2 regions of the Streptomyces sp. NPDC093018 genome follow, and region 2 is predicted to be linked to the other one. Evidence: riboswitches for the same ligand, from Rfam matches in the RefSeq annotation. Region 2 holds a riboswitch; the other holds the start of a gene.

Region 1 (6,409 bases), on a different contig from region 2:
CAACCTCGCCCGCCTCGACGCATGGCTCACCGGCAGACCACTCGCCCGCACCCGCGTCTCACCCTTCGCAGCACTCCGCCCCGCCGGATCAGATCCAGCGGGGCGGAATTAACCAACAGCATCCGGAGATCCGGACGGGGCCCTCGGGGCACGGCTGCGGCGCGGTCAGTCCTCGTACGCGTCCAGCGGCGGGCAGGAGCAGACCAGGTTGCGGTCGCCGAAGGCCTGGTCGATGCGGCGCACCGGCGGCCAGTACTTGTCGGCCACCGAGACCCCGGCCGGGAAGACGGCCTCCTCGCGGCTGTAGGCGTGCGACCACTCGCCGCCGAGCGCGCCCGCGGTGTGCGGGGCGTTGTGCAGCGGGTTGTCCTCGGCGGGCCACTCGCCGGAGCCGACCTTCTCGATCTCCGCGCGAATCGCGATCATCGCCTCGCAGAACCGGTCCAGCTCGATGATGTCCTCCGACTCGGTCGGCTCGATCATCAGCGTGCCGGCCACCGGGAACGACATGGTCGGGGCGTGGAAGCCGTAGTCGATCAGGCGCTTGGCCACATCGTCCACGCTCACACCGGTCGCCTTGGTCAGCGGGCGCAGGTCGATGATGCACTCGTGGGCGACCAGGCCACCGGGGCCGGTGTAGAGCACCGGGAAGTGCGGCTCCAGGCGCTTGGCGATGTAGTTCGCGGAGAGCACCGCCACCTGGGTGGCCCGCTTGAGGCCCTCGCCGCCCATCAGCCGGACGTACGCCCACGAGATCGGCAGGATGCCCGCCGAGCCCCACGGCGCCGCCGAGACCGGGCCGACGCCCGTCTCCGGACCGGCCGCCGGCTGCAGCGGGTGGTTGGGCAGGTACGGCGCGAGGTGCGAGCGGACCGCGACCGGGCCGACGCCGGGGCCGCCGCCGCCGTGCGGGATGCAGAAGGTCTTGTGCAGGTTCAGGTGCGAGACGTCGCCGCCGAAGTGGCCCGGCTTGGCGAGACCGACCAGGGCGTTCAGGTTGGCGCCGTCGACGTACACCTGGCCGCCGGCCTCGTGCACCCGGGCGCAGATGTCGGCGACGTGCTCCTCGAACACACCGTGCGTGGACGGGTAGGTGATCATCAGCACGGCCAGCTGCTCGCGGTGCTGCTCGATCTTGGCCCGCAGGTCCTCGACGTCGATCTCGCCGTCCTCGGACGTCTTGACGACGACGACCTTCATGCCGGCCATCACGGCGCTGGCCGCGTTGGTGCCGTGCGCGGAGGACGGGATGAGGCAGACGGTGCGCTGCTCGTCGCCGTTGGCACGGTGGTAGCCGCGGACGGCCAGCAGACCGGCCAGCTCGCCCTGGGAGCCGGCGTTCGGCTGCAGGGAGACCTTGTCGTAGCCGGTGACCTCGGCGAGGCGGTCCTCCAGCTCATGGATGAGCGTGAGGAAGCCTTCGGCCTGCTCGGCGGGCGCGAAGGGGTGCAGCGCGCCGAACTCGGGCCAGGTGATGGGCTCCATCTCGGTGGTCGCGTTGAGCTTCATGGTGCAGGAGCCCAGCGGGATCATGCCGCGGTCGAGCGCGTAGTCGCGGTCGGACAGCTTGCGCAGGTAGCGCAGCATCGCGGTCTCGGAGCGGTGCTCGTGGAAGACCGGGTGGGCGAGGAAGTCGTCGCCGCGCAGCAGCGCCTCCGGCAGCGCGTCCTCGGTGGCCGCGTCCAGCGCCGCCAGGTCGGCCTCGACGCCGAAGGCGGCCCAGACGCTCTCCAGCTGCGCCCGCGTGGTGGTCTCGTCGCAGGCCAGGGAGACGTGGTCGGCGTCGGCCAGGTGCAGGTTGACGCCCTTGTCCCGGGCGGCGGCGACGATCTCGGCGGCCTTGCCGGGCACGCGCGTGGTGATGGTGTCGAAGAAGGCGCCGTGCGTGATCTCGATGCCGCCGGCCTTCAGGCCCTCGGCGAGGAGCGTCGCGTAGCGGTGGGTGCGCCGGGCGATGGTCCGCAGGCCCTCGGGGCCGTGGTAGACGGCGTACATGCCGGCCATGACGGCGAGCAGCACCTGCGCGGTACAGATGTTGCTGGTGGCCTTCTCGCGGCGGATGTGCTGCTCACGGGTCTGGAGGGCCAGCCGGTACGCCTTGTTGCCGTCGGCGTCGACGGACACGCCGACCAGGCGGCCGGGCAGGCTGCGGGCGAACTTCTCGTGCACCGCCATGTAGCCGGCGTGCGGGCCGCCGAAGCCCATCGGGACGCCGAAGCGCTGGGTGGTACCGATGGCGATGTCGGCGCCCAGCTCACCCGGGGAGGTCAGCAGGGTGAGGGCGAGGAGATCGGCGGCGACGGTGACGAGCGCGCCCAGCTCGTGCGCCTTCTCGATCACCGGCTTGATGTCGCGTACGGCACCGGAGGCGCCGGGGTACTGGACCAGCACGCCGTTGATGTCACGGGCGGCGATCTCGGCCGGGATGCCCGCGCTCAGGTCGGCGACGACGACCTCGACGCCGGTCGGCTCGGCGCGCGTCTGTATGACGGCGATGGTCTGCGGCAGCGCGTCCGCGTCGACCAGGAAGAGGCCCTTCTTGTTCTTGCCCATGCGCCGGGACAGCGCCATCGCCTCGGCGGCGGCCGTGCCCTCGTCCAGGAGGGAGGCGCCGGAGGTGGGCAGACCGGTGAGGTCGGCGACCATGGTCTGGAAGTTCAGCAGGGCTTCCAGGCGGCCCTGGGAGATCTCCGGCTGGTAGGGCGTGTAGGCCGTGTACCAGGCCGGGTTCTCCAGGACGTTGCGCAGGATGACAGGCGGGGTGAAGGTGCCGTGGTAACCCAGGCCGATCATGGAGCCGAGGACCTGGTTGCGGTCGGCGAGCGAGCGCAGCTCGGCCAGCACCTCGGCCTCGGTCCGGGCGCCCGGCAGGTCGAGGGCGTCGGCGTTCTTGATCACATCCGGGACCGCGGCGGCGGTCAGCTCGTCCAGGGAGCCGTAGCCGACCTGTGCGAGCATCTTGGCCCGCGCCTCCTGGTCGGGCCCGATGTGACGCTGTTCGAAGGGGATGCCCGCTTCGAGCTCGGAGAGCGGAATGCGATGGGCGGTCATGGCGGAGGCCTCCTGGTCTGACGACCTTCGAAGGGCACCACGGCGCGGGTGCCCGGACGGCCTCCCCCTCTGTCATCTCAACCTGAGAGCTTCACCGGCACCTTGCGGCGCCGGCTTTCACCGTCGGTGAGAGCGGAAGCCGTCGACATCCGCCCTGCTTTCCAGAGTGACCTCGTCCATGCGGTACGTGAGCCTGAGAGATTCCGGGGAGGATTTGCTCCTTCGGCGCCTCCGAGGTGGGTCGGAGGACTCTCCCGCATGGGGTCAGCAGCCGCAATCAGCCTACCAGCGAGGTCAACGGCCGAATTCTCAAGTGGCCGCCGCAGTGAATGTGCTCTTTCGTAGTGCTTACGGATGAGTTGCGACCAGTTGGAGGGAGAGGGACCGTGCAGACCGACATCGATCCGCGCAACCTGATCGGCCGCAAGGCGTTCGACCGCAAGGGCACCAAGATCGGCACGATCGACGAGGTGTACCTGGACGACGCCACCGGTGTCCCCGAGTGGGCGGCCATACGCACCGGCCTCTTCTCCCGCGACGCGTTCGTCCCCCTGGAACCGAGCGAGCTCGTCGAGGGCACCCTCCATGTCCCCTTCGACCGCTCCCTGATCAAGGACGCCCCCGACTTCGGCGTGGGCCGCCACCTCTCCCCCGAACAGGAACTCCAGCTCTACCACCACTACGGCCTCGACGTGACCCCGGACGCCGCCCCCGAGCACAACTTCGGCAAGCTGGCGGGCTCGGAGGAGACATAGCCCCGGACGCCAGAGGGCTTCGCCGATGAGGGCGATGCCGTCGAGCAGCGGTCACGGCAGTGGCCCGGCCGACAGATCGGGGGCGGCCGAGGGCGCGGGTGCCGCGGCGACCAGCGGCAGCGGGTCCGCCGGCTCCAGCGCCGGGTCCGTGACCAGGAAGGTGCGTATCCGTCCCGGCGGCGACTGCGGGGTCTCGAAGCGCACCGTGACCCGGCCCACCCCGCTCCCCTGCACCCATCCGTGCCCGTGCTCGGCGTGCCGCACGTCCTGGCCGGCCCGCCAGTGCGGCAGCACCGGCTCCCGGGGCACCGCGACCGGCTCGGCCACGGCCTCCTCGGGCGCCGGGTCCGCCCGCGAGGACGCCTGGGCGAACAGGTCCTCCTGGGTGTAGTCGGCGAGCCCGGAGACGCCGACACCGAGCAGTCGTACCCCGCCCGTCGTGTCCACGGACTCCAGCAGCCGCTCGGCGGCCTCCCGTACGACCGCCGGATCGTCCGTGGGGCCCCGCAGCGTCTCGGAGCGGGTCAGCGTCGAGAAGTCGTACCGCCGCACCTTCAGTACGATCGTCCGCCCGGACAGCCCCGCCTCGCGCAGCCGCCGCACACACCGGTCCGCCAGCCGCCGCACCTCGAACCCGATCCGCGGCCGGTCATGGATGTCCACGTCGTACGTGTCCTCGACCGACACGGACTTGGCCTCCCGCTCGGCCACCACCGGCCGCTCGTCCCGCGCCAGCGCCATCGCGTACAGCGCCTGTCCATGGGCCTTGCCGAGCAGCCGCACGAGTTCGTCCTCGCCCGCCTCGGCCAGTTCCTCGACCGTCGTGATCCCGGCGCGCCGCAGATGGTCCCCGGTGGCCGGACCCACCCCGGGCAGGGTCCGGACCGGCAGCGGACCCAGCAGCGCCCGCTCGGTGCCCGGCTCGATGAGCACCAGGCCGTCCGGCTTGGCCTGCTCGGAGGCGATCTTCGCGAGCATCTTGGACGCGGCGAGCCCCACCGACCCGGTCAGCCCCGTGACCGTACGGATGTCCGCGCGCAGTCGCAGGCCCGTGCGCCGCGCCGATTCCGTGTCCTCCGCCGCGCCCGAGGCCGCCAGGTCCACGAAGGCCTCGTCCAGGCTCAGCGGCTCCACCAGCGGCGACAGCTCCCGCAGCAGCGTCATCACCTGCTCGCTGACCGCTCGGTACAGACTGAAGCGCGGCACCAGATACGCCGCGTTGGGCGCCAGCCGCCGCGCCTGGGCCACGGGCATCGCCGAGTGCACCCCGAAGGCCCGCGCCTCGTACGACGCCGTGGCCACCACTCCGCGCGGTCCGAGCCCGCCCACCACGACCGCTTTTCCGCGCAGGCTCGGCTTGGATGCCTGCTCCACCGAGGCGTAGAAGGCATCCATGTCGAGATGCAGGATCGTGGGCGCGTTTCTCACATCTCCGATGCTGCACCACGGCACTGACAATCCGACGACGCCCGGCGGCCCGTCGGGTCAGGGCCGGTTCAGACCGCCCGGTTGCGGCGCCGCGCCAGCTCGTCCGCCGGGTTGTGCCCGACCAGCGTCTCGCCGGTGTCGACGCGCTCGCCGTGCAGCTGGGACAGGGCGTTCTCGACGTCCCGCCACACCACGCCGACCGCGATCCCGAAGATGCCCTGGCCGCCCTGGAGAAGCGCGTGCACCTCGTCGGGCGAGGTGCACTCGTAGACGGTCGCGCCGTCGCTCATGAGCGTCATGCGCTCCAGATCGCAGAAACCGCGCTCCCGGAGGTGCTGCACGGCCGAGCGGATGTTCTGCAGCGAGACCCCGGTGTCCAGGAACCTCTTGACGATCTTCAGGACGACGACGTCCCGGAAGCTGTACAACCGCTGGGTGCCCGATCCGTACGCGGGCCGCACACTCGGCTCGACCAGGCCCGTACGCGCCCAGTAGTCGAGCTGTCGATAGGTGATGCCGGCCGCCGCGCAGGCCGTGGGCCCCCGGTAGCCGATCTCCTCGGACGTCATGGACGCCGCCCCTTCGCCGCCCGGTACCGCCGTCGGCCGCTGCGGAGCGTGATCCACCGCGCTGCTGTGAACCGGGTACGGACCGCTCTCCCCGAAACCGCGCACGGGAGCACCCCCAGCCGTACCGTCGCCGCTGGTTCTCACGCCGACCTCCGTCCTTGACCTGCCTTCTCGACGGTAGGCAGTCACCAGGGGTGCGTCAACGATCGCCACACTCGGCACGCCGAGTGATAATCACCCAAGGAGTGGTTTCCCGTGTCCCACCGCGGGGAAAGGCTAGCCGAATGCCCTCGCGGAGACCCGTAGGACGCTCTCAATCGCCGGTGGCAATTGCCCCGGGAACCGGCCGCGAGAAGCCCAGGACCGACCCCCGAAAGCCCCGGCCGCGCAGGCCAGGGCCCCTATGAGCCGCTCGCGGGCGCCGGCCGCCTCACTGGCTGCTGGTGCCGAAGTCCTCGGGCGAGATCTGGTCGAGGAACTCGCGGAACTTCTCCACCTCGTCCTCCTGCTCGTCCGGGATGGCGATCCCCGCGTCGTCCAGCACCGTGTCGCTGCCGTAGATCGGCGTGCCGGTGCGCAGGGCCAGCGCTATGGCGTCGGAGGGAC
Region 2 (6,409 bases):
CCGCGACCTTGAAGGACACCGCCTTCGCCGCGATCACATGCTCCAGGGGACCGCCCTGGAAGCCCGGGAAGACGGACGAGTTCAGCTTCCTCGCGAACTCCTTCTTCGCGAGGATGATGCCGCCGCGCGGGCCGCCCAGGGTCTTGTGCGTCGTGGAGGTGACCACGTCCGCGTGCTCGACCGGGTTCGGGTGCAGTCCGGCGGCGACCAGGCCGGCGAAGTGCGCCATGTCGACCCACAGGTACGCCTCGACCGCGTCGGCGATCCGGCGGAACGCGGCGAAGTCCAGCTCGCGGGGGTACGCCGACCAGCCCGCGATGATGACCTTGGGGCGGTGCTCCTTGGCGAGCCGCTCGACCTCGGCCATGTCGACCAGGCCGGTCTCCTCGTCCACGTGGTAGGCGACCACGTTGAACTGCTTCCCGGAGAAGTTCAGCCGCATGCCGTGGGTCAGGTGGCCGCCATGCGCCAGGTCCAGGCCGAGGATGGTGTCCCCGGGCTGGGCCAGCGCGAACAGGGCCGCCTGGTTGGCGGAGGCGCCGGAGTGGGGCTGGACGTTGGCGTACTCGGCGCCGAACAGCTCCTTGATCCGGTCGATGGCGATCTGCTCGGCCACGTCGACGTGCTCGCAGCCGCCGTAGTAGCGGCGGCCCGGGTAGCCCTCGGCGTACTTGTTGGTGAGGACCGAGCCCTGGGCCTCCATCACCGCGAGCGGCGCGAAGTTCTCGGACGCGATCATCTCCAGCGTGGACTGCTGGCGGAGCAGCTCGGCGTCGACCGCGGCGGCGATCTCCGGGTCCAGCTCGTGCAGGGGCGTGTTCAGGACAGTCATGCGGTTACGACCTCCTCAGCCGGCGATGTGGGCGTCGTACTCGGCGGCGGAGAGCAGGTCGGCCGGCTCGCCCGCGACGCGCACCTTGAACAGCCAGCCGCCCTCGAAGGGCTCGGAGTTCACCAGCGACGGGTCGTCGACGACGTTCTCGTTGATCGCGGTGACCTCGCCGGTGACCGGGGAGTACAGGTCGGAGACCGACTTGGTGGACTCCAGCTCACCACAGGTCTCGCCCGCCTCGACGGTGGAGCCGACCTCGGGGAGCTGGGCGTAGACCACATCGCCGAGCGCGTTGGCCGCGAACTCGGTGATGCCGACCGTCGAGACGCCGTTGTCGGCGGCCGACAGCCACTCGTGCTCCTTGCTGTAGCGCAGCTGCTGGGGGTTGCTCATGGCCTGAATTCTCCTGTACGCGCGGGAGTGCTGATGACGGTAGGACGCTGGTGACCGCCGGTGGGCGGGCGAATGTGCGCAGGGTCACGTGCCCGCCCGTCAGGGGCGGGGGCGCGACCGGGCTCGCTGTCTACTTCTGGCGCTTGTAGAACGGCAGCGCGACGACCTCGTAGGGCTCGTGCGTGCCGCGGATGTCCACGCCGACGCCCTCGGTGCCGGGCGCGGCGTGCGCCGCGTCGACGTAGGCCATGGCGATCGGCTTGCCCAGGGTGGGGGAGGGGGCGCCGGAGGTGACCTCGCCGATCACCTTGCCGCCGGCGACGACCGGGTACCCGGCGCGCGGGACCCTACGACCCTCGGCGATCAGGCCGACCAGGACCCGCGGGGGGTTCTGCGCGGCGCGCTCGGCGGCCTCGACGAGCGCGCCGCGCCCCACGAAGTCGCCCTCCTTCTCGAACTTGACCACGCGGCCGAGCCCGGCGTCGAAGGGGGTCAGCGAGGTGTTCAGCTCGTGCCCGTACAGCGGCATGCCCGCCTCCAGGCGCAGCGTGTCGCGGCAGGACAGGCCGCAGGGGACCAGGCCTGCGCCCTCGCCGGCCTCGGTCAGCGCCTGCCACAGCTCGACGGCGTGCTCGGGCTTCACGAACAGCTCGAAGCCGTCCTCGCCGGTGTAGCCGGTGCGGGCGATCAGCGCGGGGACGCCGGCGACGGTGCCGGGCAGGCCCGCGTAGTACTTCAGACCGTCCAGGTCGGCGTCGGTGAGGGACTTCAGGATGCCGGAGGAGGCCGGGCCCTGGATCGCGAGCAGGGCGTAGGCGTCCCGGTCGTCGCGCACCTCGACGTCGAGGCCGCCGGAGCGCTCCGCCAGCGCGTCCAGGACCACCTGGGCGTTGGAGGCGTTGGCGACGACCATGTACTCGGTCTCGGCGAGCCGGTAGACGATCAGGTCGTCCAGGATGCCGCCGTCGGCCCGCACGATCATCGTGTAGCGGGCGCGCCCGACGCCGACGGAGGCGATGTTGCCGACCAGGGCCATGTTCAGGAAGTCGGCGGCCTCGGGGCCGGTGACGGTGATCTCGCCCATGTGGGAGAGGTCGAACAGGCCCGCCTTGGTCCGCACGGCCACGTGCTCGTCGCGCTCGGAGCCGTAACGCAGGGGCATGTCCCAGCCCGCGAAGTCGGTCATCGTGGCACCGAGCGAGCGGTGCACGGCGTCCAGCGCGGTGTGTCGGAGTTCGGTACTGCTCATCGGTCGGTCGTCTCCCAGGGCAACAGGGATGGGGCGAGGAACGTTCCTCCCCATCTGTCATCGGAACCTGAGAGGTTCGCCGGGACCGCCACGGAGGCGACCACGGTTTGCACCTTGGGTGGGGCAGCCGTCATGGCGGCCCGCTTTTCAGATGTGCCTCGCCCGCGCGGTAACGGGGCCTGAGAGATTCAAGGGAGGGACTTGCTCCTTCGGCGCCCCAGCGAAGCCTGCTGGGGACTCTCCCGCGCGGATTCAAACGGCCGGTATGCAGTTGGCGGCCACATCATTGCACGTCGGGCCCCCGCCCGTCAGGGGCCGCATCCGTAACCGGGCTGTGGCGGTACGCGCACCTGCCCGTGGCACACCGGGCATTACCTTCTCTTTACTTCCACTGGGCATGGAGATTGCGAACCACAAGGGGAGGACGATCACGGTGAACAGGACCATGGCGCAGGCGGCCCGCATCCCGGGGCCGAGAAGCCCCGCGGCCCGCGAGCGGGTGGCCGCCCGCCCCACGCCTCCCACACCCCCCGCGCCTCCCGTGCTCGACCTGCGCGACCGGGCCGCCCCGGGTCCGGACACCCTCCGCTTCGGCCCCCGCGACATCGTGGTGCTCACCGGCCTGCCCGGCAGCGGCAAGTCCACACTGATGCGCCGCGCGGTCACCGCCCACCGCATCGACTCCCAGGACACCCGGGCCCGCTTCGCCGCCCGCCTGCCCCGCCTCCTGCCGTACGCCCTCTACCGCCCCCTGGTGCGCGCCGCGCACTACCGGTCGCTGCGCCGCGCCCTGCGCACGGGAGCGGCGCTGGTGGTGCACGACTGCGGCACCCAGCCCTGGGTGCGCGCCTGGCTGGCCCGCGCGGCCCGCCGCTCCGGCGCCACCCTGCATCTGCTCCTGCTGGACGTGCCCGAGGACACGGCCCGCGCGGGCCAGCACGAGCGGGGCCGCACCGTCTCCCGCCGCGCCTTCGGCCGCCACCGGCGTACGACGGCCCGGCTGCTGCGGGCGGTGGGGCGGGGCGAGGTGCCCGCGGGCTGCGGTTCCGCGGTGCTCCTCGACCGGGCCGCGGCGGACGCCGTACAGCGGATCGTGTTCACGGAGTACGGCTCTGTCACCGGTACCCGTTAGCCTTCATGGTCACAGCAGCGGTCACCAGCAGGCGGTAGGCAGATGGACTTCCCGGCGGACGTTCCCGCGGACTTCCCGGCACAGGCGCACCCCCACCCGCACGGCGGGTGGCCCGGCAATGAGCTGGAGGAGGTGCTCTCGGCCTCCCTCGGCATACCCGCGGCGGGCGGCCGGATCATCGAGGTCCTCGGCCGCAGCTTCGTCCTTGTGCCGCTGCCGTCCGGCGGCGGCCCCGGCAGCGGCCCGCTGGACCTGCCCACCCTGGACATCGAGGGCCAGGCGTACGTCCCGGTGTTCAGCTCCGAGGAGCAGTTCCGCCAGGCCGTCGGCTCCCCCATGGCGTACACCGTCGCCCCGGCCGTGGAGTTCGCCCGCGGCCTGCCCCCGCAGGCGGGCATCGCGGTGAACCCCGGTGGCACCGTCGGCATCCCGCTCCCGCCGGAGGCCGTCGCCGAGCTGTGCCGCGCCGGACACACCCCGCTGGACGGCCCCGCCACCGGCGGCCGGGTCCGGCTGTTCGAGCCCGACTGGCAGGACGACCCGGTCGACTTCCTCTCCGCCGCGTCCGCCGAGTTCGCCGCGACCGGCGTGGTCGTCACCGCCCGCCGCTGCCTGGCCGCGATCGAGAACGCCGACCCGGTCATGTTCGTCGGCGTGGAACTCTCCCAGTGGGAGGGCGACTTCCGGGCCCTGCCCCTGGAGGCCCTGGGCCGCGCCCTCGGCCGGATCCCGACCGCCTGGCCGGTCAACCTGATCCTGCTGGACGTGACGGACGACCCGGTGGCCGAATGGCTGAAGTCAAGCGTCCGACCCTTCTACATCCGCTAGGGGCCTGGGCGAACGGACAACGGGCCCCGTGCCCATCGGCGCATAAGCTGTCTTCATACGCGGGGCACGAGGGAGAAGAAGGGCATGACAAGGTGAGCGCCACCCACAGCGGAAGCGTCGAACACACGCTCCGCCACGTCACGCCCGGACGCTACGACGCCTACGAGGCCCTGCTCCGCGCCCTCGCCACCCCCTCCGCCGGCCAGATCTGGATGCTGCTGTGGCACGGCCAGGCCGGCTCCCCGGACGCCCAGTACGGGGACATGGAGGTCGACGGCTGCCACTACGCGCCGTGCGTCACCTCCGCCCAGGAGCTGTCCGCCAGCGGCTGGAACCGCTCGTACGAAGTGGTCGACGGCCTGGACGTGGCCCGCACCCTCTACCCCGACCACTACGGTCTCTGGCTCAACCCGCACGCCCCCGGCGGCGGCGTCGGCATCCCCTGGCTGGACCTGCGCCGCATCGCCACCGGCCTGGACCGGCAGCCCGCGGGCCCCCTGCGGCTGACCGAACCCGGCATCGAGATCCCGCAGTTCTACGCCCTGCTCGCCCAGCACGCCCACCGCACCCCCGCCCTGCGCTCGCTGCGCCGCGCCTGGGTGCAGCCCGCGCTCGGGGCGCCGTACCTCGCCATCGGCCTGGACCTGTACGAGACCTCGCCCGCCGCGGTCGACTCGGTGCGCGCGATGATGCAGCGCTCCGTCGGCGCCGTCCCCGAAGGCCTGCCCGTCTCCACGGTCGCGCTGACCGACGACCACGACCCGGTCGTGATGTGGATGCGCGCCCAGGCCCGGCCGTTCTACGACCGCGAGGCCCACGCCGCCGCCCCCGCCGGCCGCCCGGCACCCCAACTCCAGGGCCCCGCGCCGGGTTACGGCTATCCGCCGGTGCACGGCGGTTACTGAGGTTCCGCCGGATCGGACGCCGTTCCCGCCCTACCTCCCGAACCGCGGCATTACGGCGTTGTGTCCCAACTGCCCCGCGTCCGGGAGCCGTTACCCACTGTCCGGATAACGGAATCCTCCGCGGTGCATCACGGTTGCGCATACTTTCACCGTCAGCTCTGGCGAGTGATCGCAAGGACGCTGAAGACTCCCCACTCAGACCACGAGGCGTAAGAACTCGTGTTCGCTTGCAAGTCGACAAAGCCGCAAACCGCGGCAGCGCAGGCCGGTCACCACCGGCGAGAGGGGTCGCACATCGTGACCGCACCGATCGAGACCACCGGGGCGGCAGCCGAGGCGCAGCCTGAGGCTGTGCTCGCGGGAGCCGACAAGGGGCAGATCGAGGGTCGTTCCCTGGGCCAGATCGCCTGGACCCGCTTCAAGCGGGACAGAGTCGCCGTGGCCGGCGGCGTCATCGTGATCCTGCTGATCCTGCTGGCCATCCTCTCGCGCCCCATCCAGGCCGTGTTCGGCCTCGACCCCAACGCCTTCCATCAGGGCCTGATCGACCCCGACACCTCACTGCCCAAGGGCGGCTGGGGCGGCATGAGCCTTGACCACCCGCTCGGTGTGGACCCGAAGTTCGGCCGGGACATCGCCACCCGTGTCCTGGAGGGCTCCTGGGTCTCGCTGGTCGTCGCCTTCGGTGCCACGGTCCTGTCCAATGTGATCGGCGCGATCATGGGTGTGATCGCGGGCTACTACGGCGGCCGGGTCGACTCGATCATCAGCCGCCTGATGGACATCTTCCTCGCCTTCCCGTTGCTGCTGTTCGCCATCGCGATCTCCGCAACCCTCCAGGGCGGCGCCTTCGGTCTGAACGGACTTCCGCTCCACCTCGGCGTGCTCATCTTCGTGATCGGCTTCTTCAACTGGCCCTATCTGGGCCGGATCGTGCGCGGTCAGACGCTGGCCCTGCGTGAGCGCGAGTTCGTCGACGCGGCCCGCGGCATGGGCGCCAAGGGCCCGTACATCCTCTTCCGTGAGCTGATGCCGAACCTGGTCGGCCCGATCATCGTCTACTCGACGCT

Evidence for each region. Region 2 has a riboswitch for glycine ahead of gcvT (glycine cleavage system aminomethyltransferase GcvT). Riboswitches for the same ligand answer to the same signal wherever they lie in the genome.
Region 1: linked by a shared signal. The riboswitch ahead of gcvP (aminomethyl-transferring glycine dehydrogenase) and the one ahead of gcvT (glycine cleavage system aminomethyltransferase GcvT) in region 2 are both predicted to bind glycine.

What each region holds. Positions count from the first base shown of each region.
Region 1 is NZ_JBFBFF010000035.1:14-6,422, forward strand. It holds gene gcvP (aminomethyl-transferring glycine dehydrogenase) at 166-3,051, opposite strand; glycine riboswitch at 3,223-3,318, opposite strand; gene AB0N90_RS37315 (PRC-barrel domain-containing protein) at 3,438-3,806, shown strand; gene AB0N90_RS37320 (DNA polymerase IV) at 3,858-5,234, opposite strand; gene AB0N90_RS37325 (MerR family transcriptional regulator) at 5,303-5,947, opposite strand; gene AB0N90_RS37330 (bifunctional nuclease family protein) at 6,234-6,409, opposite strand, start outside.
Region 2 is NZ_JBFBFF010000002.1:445,757-452,165, forward strand. It holds gene glyA (serine hydroxymethyltransferase) at 1-832, opposite strand, end outside; gene gcvH (glycine cleavage system protein GcvH) at 848-1,225, opposite strand; gene gcvT (glycine cleavage system aminomethyltransferase GcvT) at 1,356-2,474, opposite strand; glycine riboswitch at 2,632-2,729, opposite strand; gene AB0N90_RS05885 (AAA family ATPase) at 2,902-3,606, shown strand; gene AB0N90_RS05890 (enhanced serine sensitivity protein SseB) at 3,649-4,434, shown strand; gene AB0N90_RS05895 (enhanced serine sensitivity protein SseB C-terminal domain-containing protein) at 4,527-5,339, shown strand; gene AB0N90_RS05900 (ABC transporter permease) at 5,637-6,409, shown strand, end outside.